DNA from 3 places in the Mesorhizobium sp. WSM1293 genome. Region 3 is predicted to be linked to each of the others. Evidence: riboswitches for the same ligand, from Rfam matches in the RefSeq annotation. Region 3 holds a riboswitch; each other region holds the start of a gene.
What was found. Region 3 has a riboswitch for cobalamin ahead of M729_RS0105465 (aromatic ring-hydroxylating dioxygenase subunit alpha). Riboswitches for the same ligand answer to the same signal wherever they lie in the genome.
Positions count from the first base shown of each region.

Region 1 (2,230 bases), on a different contig from region 3:
AACCCAGCCGAAATGATGATCAGGTCGGGCGCGAAATTGTCGAGCGCGGGCAGGACGCGCGACAGGAAGGCATCGCGAAACACCTCGCTGCCGGTCTGCGGCGCCAGCGGTGCGTTGACGATGTTGCCGGCGCCCGTTTCGGTCTTCGCTCCGGTGCCGGGATAAAGCGGCATCTGGTGTGTCGAGCAATAGAGCACCGAGGGATCGTCCCAGAAAATATCCTGCGTGCCATTGCCGTGATGCACGTCCCAGTCGACGATGGCAACGCGCTCGACACCGTGTTTCTTCTGCGCATAACGCGCCGCGATCGCCGCCGTGTTGAACAGGCAGAAGCCCATGGCCGTGGTCTTTTCGGCATGATGGCCGGGCGGCCGGGCGGCGACGAAGACGTTGTCGGCGCGGCCCGAAAAGACATCATCGACGGCGGCGTTGGCGGCGCCGATCGCGGTGATCGCCGCTTGCCAGCTCTTCGGACTGGCAGTGGTGTCGGCATCGATGCGGGTAATCCCCTCGTCGGGAATGGCGGCGCGCACGCGGGCGACGAAATCGGCAGGATGCGCGTAGAGGATGGTGGCCTCGTCGCCTTCCGGCGCCTGGATACGATCGAGCCCGGCAAAGGCTTCCTCATCGAGCACGCGCTCGATGGCACGCAGGCGGTCGGGCCGCTCGGGATGTCCGGGCGGCGTGAGATGCTCGAGGAAGATCGGATGCGTGTAGAGACGGGTGGTCATCGTCCTAATCTAGTGACCCGGATCGACAAAGGCCATGCACGGGCGGCCGATGACTGGGGAAAATCGCGCCTGCGTCCATTCGCGTCGCCGCGGGCATTGGCCTCGCCGGCGCTTCGGCGTAAGGTCCCTGGGTACTGCCTGGTGCCCGCCGCAAGCGGGAGAATCGGGAACACGGTTGAATTCCGTGGCGTGCCCAACGCTGTGAGGGGGACCGCGCCGGTAAATGCCACTGTCGATGACGGGAAGGCACCGGACGCGGGTTGATCCCAAGCCAGAAGACCGGCCTGGCAGGCATCGTCATCCGCATGGTCAGGCGGATGACATCAGAGCGACGTGCGTCCATTTGGACGCACAACGTACGCTCTGACCGTTTTGAATCTGCAATCGCAAGGGGACAAGCGATGCCGGAACATATGACCGCTGCCATTGACGATGGATTTGACCAGAATGCGCGCGATGCGGTCTATCGCGCCATGTTCACGCGGCGCGACGTGCGCAGCCATTTCCTGCCCACCGCGATCGATGACGACGTGCTGGCGCGGCTGCTGCTTGCCGCCCATCACGCGCCATCGGTCGGCTTCATGCAGCCATGGAATTTCATTGTCATTCGCGATGCCGGACGACGGGCGGAGGTGCGCGACCTGTTCCTGGCCGCGCGCGAGCAGGAACTGCCGGCGATCGAGGCGGAAAAACAGGCGCTGTACCGCAAGCTCAAGCTGGAAGGCATCTGCGAAAGCGCGCTCAACATCTGCATCACTTGCGACCGGCAGCGCTCGAAAGGTTCGCCGCTGGGACGCTGGCACAATCCGGAGATGGATCTCTACAGCACCGTCTGCGCAGTGCAGAATTTGTGGCTGGCCGCGCGTGCCGAGGGCGTTGGCGTCGGCTGGGTGAGCATCATCGAGGCTGAGGCGCTGAAGCGGCTGTTGGCCATTCCGGATCACGTAACGCCAATCGCCTATCTCTGCGTCGGCCGTGTTTCCGAGTTCGCTTCCAAACCGGACCTTGAAACGCATGGTTGGGGACGGCGGCTGCCGCTGCCGGAACTGATCATGAGCGAGACGTTTTCCGGGCAAGGCGAGACACAGCTGAAGTCCACCGTGGCGCGCCTCAACACCGTTTCTGCCTCACCAGACACCACCTGCCCGGCCGATCAGGGTGTGGCGCCGGCCGTACCCCAGCGCGAACCGCCGAAGGAGGCGAGCGCCTTGTCCTTGAGCTCCCTGAACTTCGACGACGCCTCGGCCAACCGGGCGTCCCAGGCCGGATCCGGCATCTGGCCCGCGATGGTCTTGAAATAGACCTGCATCAGGCAAGCGATGGCGAAAGGCTCGATGAAGGCCGCCTTGAACGCCCAGGCGAAGACGATGGCGAGCACGAAGGCCCAGCCGGCGAGCTGGCCGGGCATCAGGAACAGAATGGCGCCGGCAGGCGCCAGCATCATCAGAAAGATGACGAACGACACGCCCCACATGATGACCGCCAGCCAGACGGCGTTC
Region 1 covers NZ_KI911320.1:141,054-143,283, forward strand. Annotated here, with positions in the region: gene M729_RS0133275 (histone deacetylase family protein) at 1-731, opposite strand, end outside; cobalamin riboswitch at 854-1,034, shown strand; partial or broken gene bluB (5,6-dimethylbenzimidazole synthase) at 1,145-1,762, shown strand; gene M729_RS0133285 (hypothetical protein) at 1,885-2,230, opposite strand, start outside.
Region 1: linked by a shared signal. The riboswitch ahead of bluB (5,6-dimethylbenzimidazole synthase) and the one ahead of M729_RS0105465 (aromatic ring-hydroxylating dioxygenase subunit alpha) in region 3 are both predicted to bind cobalamin.

Region 2 (2,230 bases), on a different contig from region 3:
CCATAGCGCTCGAATTCCGGTGCATCCGCGATTTCGTGACCGGAGGCGGGCAGCCAGCTGTTCCAGATCGTGTTGATCGTCCGGCGGATGGATGAGATGTGCTCGCGGTGCGAGAACACCGCATATTTCTGCGCCGGCACCCGCACCCGATAGAAGTCCTTCGGCAGATCCGCAAAGCCGGACACTTCGACGCCGACGACATAGTCGAAATTGCCCGCGTCGTCGCCATTAAGGCACACGCCGTAGAAAACGCCTGAGATCTCGCCGGGGATGTTGCCGATAAAGGGTGCAAAACGCTGCCACTGCATCGGAATCCCGGCGCTGGTTTCACAGCTGTAGCGTTCGCCGAGGCCGGCGATCAGGAACGGCCGGCTGGTCTCGAAGCGCGGTGGTTCGAGATTGGTGAGGAGGGACTGGTCCATCAGGATCGGCTCCACGAGGTCGAGGTTGTTGGTCGAGCCTTGCGCGCGCACCAGTTCCGGCGTGGTGCCGAACTGATCGCGGAAGGCACGGGTGAACGCCTCATGCGAGTTGTAGCCGGCGTCGAGCGCGACGACGAGGATGTCGGGCGCTCCGCCGGCCAGCTTGCGCGCCGCCTCGGTCAGCCGGCGTGAGCGCATGTAACCCATCACCGAGCGGCCGGTTGCGGCGCCGAAGGCGCGCGTCACATGAAAACGCGACACGCCGCTGCTTTGCGCGACATCGTCAAGCGAGATCGCCTCCGGCAGATGGCTCTCGACGAACCACAGCGCTTTCTCGGTCGGGTTCATGGGGCTCCTTTTCGCATTGGCCGGATCATCTTGGCGTTTCCTGGCGCGGCCAGTTTGATCGAAATTGCGCATTCCGTGCAATCTGCGCCGATCCCATGGGCTTTCGCTTGACAGCGGGCCGCGTCATCTCCTAAGAATGTTATGTTATTACATAAAATGAGCGTGCAATGCCTGTTTCCCTTAGCTGGCCCACCACTTCGTCCGAGAAATCCATTGCGAAGCGTTTGGTGGAAATCTACGCTGAAGTGGTGATGGTCCCCGAGCCGAAAGGCGAGGGGTGAAAAGGGAACACGGTGAGGCCTGTTCAGGTCGAGGCCGTGGCTGCCCCCGCAACTGTAAGCGGCGAGCAAAATCCGTGAATGCCACTGGCCGGCAAGGCTGGGAAGGCAGGATGGCGCAACGACCCGCGAGCCAGGAGACCTGCCATCACTGAGTTGACCGGACGGGGTGTGCCGGGAGGAAACGCGAATCCCGGCCTTGTCGGCCGGTTCGCCAGCTTCCTTCCGTCGCCAGTTTTGGAAAGTGACGGAAAGTTGGACGGCTCCATCGATCATCGCATCACCATGCGCACGCTTTGCCGTCCCCGCAATCCGGCGGGCTGCAGCCGATGAGCGCAGCGCTTCTCGAAGCCCATGACCTCTGTGCCATGGCGAATGGGCGGAATCTGGTCCAGGCGGTCAGCTTCTCGGTGGCCGCTGGCGATCGCCTTGCCATCATCGGTCCCAACGGCGCCGGCAAGACGACGCTGCTGCGCATGCTGTCGGGCATGCTGCGGCCAAGTTCCGGCGAGGTGAAGCTTGGCGGACGCGGGCTGGACAGGATTTCGGCCGCCGAGCGGGCGTTGCATATCGCCGTTGTCGGCCAGACCGACCAGCCCGATCCGCGGCTGGCGGTGATCGATTATGTCGAGCTTGGCCGGGTCCCGCACGCCGGACTGAGGCGCAGGAGCGAGGAACGCGACATTGTCGTCAATGCGCTGCGCCGGACCGGCCTGCTGCCGCTGCTTGGCCGCACCGTCGGCTCGCTGTCGGGCGGCGAGCGCCAGCGCGCCCAACTGGCGCGCGCCATCGCCCAGCAGCCCAAAATCCTGTTCCTCGACGAACCGACCAACCATCTGGACCCGCGCGCCCGCGGCGAACTGCTCGACCTCGTGGCAGGCTTCGAGATGACGGTGATCGCGGTGCTGCACGATCTGGCGCTGGTAGCACCCTTCGCCACCAGGGTTGCGGTGATGAATCATGCCCGCCTGCAAGCGCTCGCCGCACCGCGCGAAGCGCTGGCCCAACAGCTGATCCGCGAGATTTTCGGCATCGATGTGCTGCGCCTGCGCCATCCGACCGAGGATCGAGAGTTGACGGTGTTCGAGGTTCCGAACCGTGCCGCGCCGCCGTCGTGATTGAAGCCGTTCCATAGTCGACCCGATCCCACCCACAAGGAGCATACCCGTGAAACGCCTCGCT
Region 2 covers NZ_AZUV01000025.1:6,831-9,060, forward strand. Annotated here, with positions in the region: gene M729_RS0124945 (AraC family transcriptional regulator) at 1-770, opposite strand, end outside; cobalamin riboswitch at 1,006-1,213, shown strand; gene M729_RS0124950 (ABC transporter ATP-binding protein) at 1,378-2,166, shown strand; gene M729_RS0124955 (ABC transporter substrate-binding protein) at 2,216-2,230, shown strand, end outside.
Region 2: linked by a shared signal. The riboswitch ahead of M729_RS0124950 (ABC transporter ATP-binding protein) and the one ahead of M729_RS0105465 (aromatic ring-hydroxylating dioxygenase subunit alpha) in region 3 are both predicted to bind cobalamin.

Region 3 (2,230 bases):
GTGTACGAGCTGTCGACAGCAGTGGCTGCCGCGGCGTTGGAACCGTAGTGGTCGCTACCAGCGAAGGCGCTGCCGGAAATGGCCAGAAGGGCTGCGGCAGTGAGAATGATCTTTTTCATTTTTGGTACTCCAGTATCGTCTTTTTTCCGTCCGTCTAGCGGCGTGTCTTGGAAATGAAATCGCGTCGTTCGGACAGCCCCGATGTGGGAGGGCAAGGTCGTCTTTTCCAATCACGAAGTTGTTCCGTGTGGACCATGAATCCACACCTTGAAATTGTGCCAACGGAATCTAGGGATGCATTTTTCTTCTTCATATCAGTGTGTTAGGTGTAGACACTTGATTGATCACTGACTGTTTCAGAGGCCCAGCGTTCACACCGTCCTGCACGCACCGTCAACAGAAACGAACCGTTCGGTTCGATTTTAGGGCAAGCTAATAGTCACTTTTCGAAACCGTTAACCTTTTTTGACCCCCGCGAAGGGTCGGATTCGGGAAGATCGCAGCCGGCAAATGGCCGCCCGGGAGGTGGGATCTCGGCCCGCGACGAGCTGCAGTAGCGTTTCGCATGCCGTGTCGCGCCGCATGGATACGATGTCGTTTTCATGCCGACGGCGCGCCCGCGATCGTGGTTAGATCATACCATCTCAGGTGCCGCTTCGTGACGACGAGGCGGAGAATTGGGAAGCCGGTCAGAATCCGGCGCTGCCCCCGCAACGGTGGTGGAGTTCAAGTCGCAACGGGAGACCACTGGGCAACCGCCTGGGAAGGTGTCGCGATGGTCCGCAAGGACAACTCCAGAGCCCGGAAACCAGCCCGAGATTTTTAGACTCGACTGATCGCGGTGGGCGGTCAAGAGGTGGATAGCGCATGTCCGGCACACAGCCGGCCTGTGTTTCAATCCTTCCTCCATCACCACCAGTTCAGTCCTTAGAAACGAGGACAGGACATGGATATCCGCAACGACATGCTGAGGCTCCTGAAGGGGCGCCGGCAAGGCTTTTCGCTGGAGCAGCCCTTCTACACCGATCCAGACTACTTCAAGCTCGACATGGAGCTGATCTGGTATCGCGACTGGCTGTTCATCGGCCATGATTGCGAACTGCCTAAGCCGGGCAGCTACATCACCGTGCAGGTCGGCGACTATCCGGTCGTCCTTGTCCGCGACCAGCACGGCAAGATCAACGCCTTCCACAATTCCTGCCGCCATCGCGGCAGCCGCGTGTGCAACACGGAGAAGGGTACCGCGGCAAAGCTCGTCTGCCCGTATCATCAGTGGACCTACGAGCTGGACGGCCGCCTGCTGTTTGCCCGCCAGATGGCCGACGGTTTCGACAAGAGTGATTTCGGCCTGAAGCCGGTCGCCTGCGAGAGCGTCGGCGGCTACATCTTCATCTGCCTGGCCAAGGAACCGGCAGATTTCGCGCCGATGCGGGCGATGATCGAACCCTATCTTTTGCCGCACCGGCTGCGTGAAGCAAAGATCGCCTTCGAGAGCACGATCGTCGAGAAGGGCAACTGGAAGCTGGTCTGGGAAAACAACCGCGAGTGCTACCACTGCGCCGCCAATCATCCCGAGTTGTGCAAGACCTTCCCCGAGGCTCCAACCGTAACCGGCGTCCATGGCGCCGACAGCGACCCTGAAATGGTCGCACACTGGGCCAGATGCGAGGCATCAGGCTTGCCGAGCAAATTCCGCATCGATCCGGCAGGGCAGTACCGCGCCACCCGCGCGCCGCTGCTGCGCGATGCCGTCAGCTACACCATGACGGGAAAACGGGCGGTCCAGAAGAACCTGTCCGACAGCGTTTCAACCGACCGCATCGGCTCCTTGCTGCTCTATCACTATCCGACGACCTGGAACCATATCCTCGGCGACCACGCCGTTACCTTCCGCGTGCTGCCGATCAGTGCCACGGAAACCGCGGTGACCACGAAATGGCTCGTCCACAAGGATGCGGTCGAAGGCGTCGACTACGACCTCGCTGAGCTCACCCATGTCTGGACCGAGACCAACGACCAGGACCGCCGCATCGTCGAGGAAAACGCCTTCGGCATCCTGTCGCCGGCCTATGAACCAGGCCCCTATTCGGAGCTGCATGAGGGCGGCGTGATCCAGTTCGTCGAGTGGTACGCGTCGTTCATCGGGCCGCGCCTTGCCGAAGGCGGCCGGCCGGCCCTGCGCAGCGTCGCCTAGCCCAGGGGACAAGAGGATGAATGCGATGACGGACCT
Region 3 covers NZ_AZUV01000004.1:918-3,147, forward strand. Annotated here, with positions in the region: gene M729_RS0105460 (DUF680 domain-containing protein) at 1-119, opposite strand, end outside; cobalamin riboswitch at 630-832, shown strand; gene M729_RS0105465 (aromatic ring-hydroxylating dioxygenase subunit alpha) at 947-2,194, shown strand; gene M729_RS0105470 (hybrid-cluster NAD(P)-dependent oxidoreductase) at 2,220-2,230, shown strand, end outside.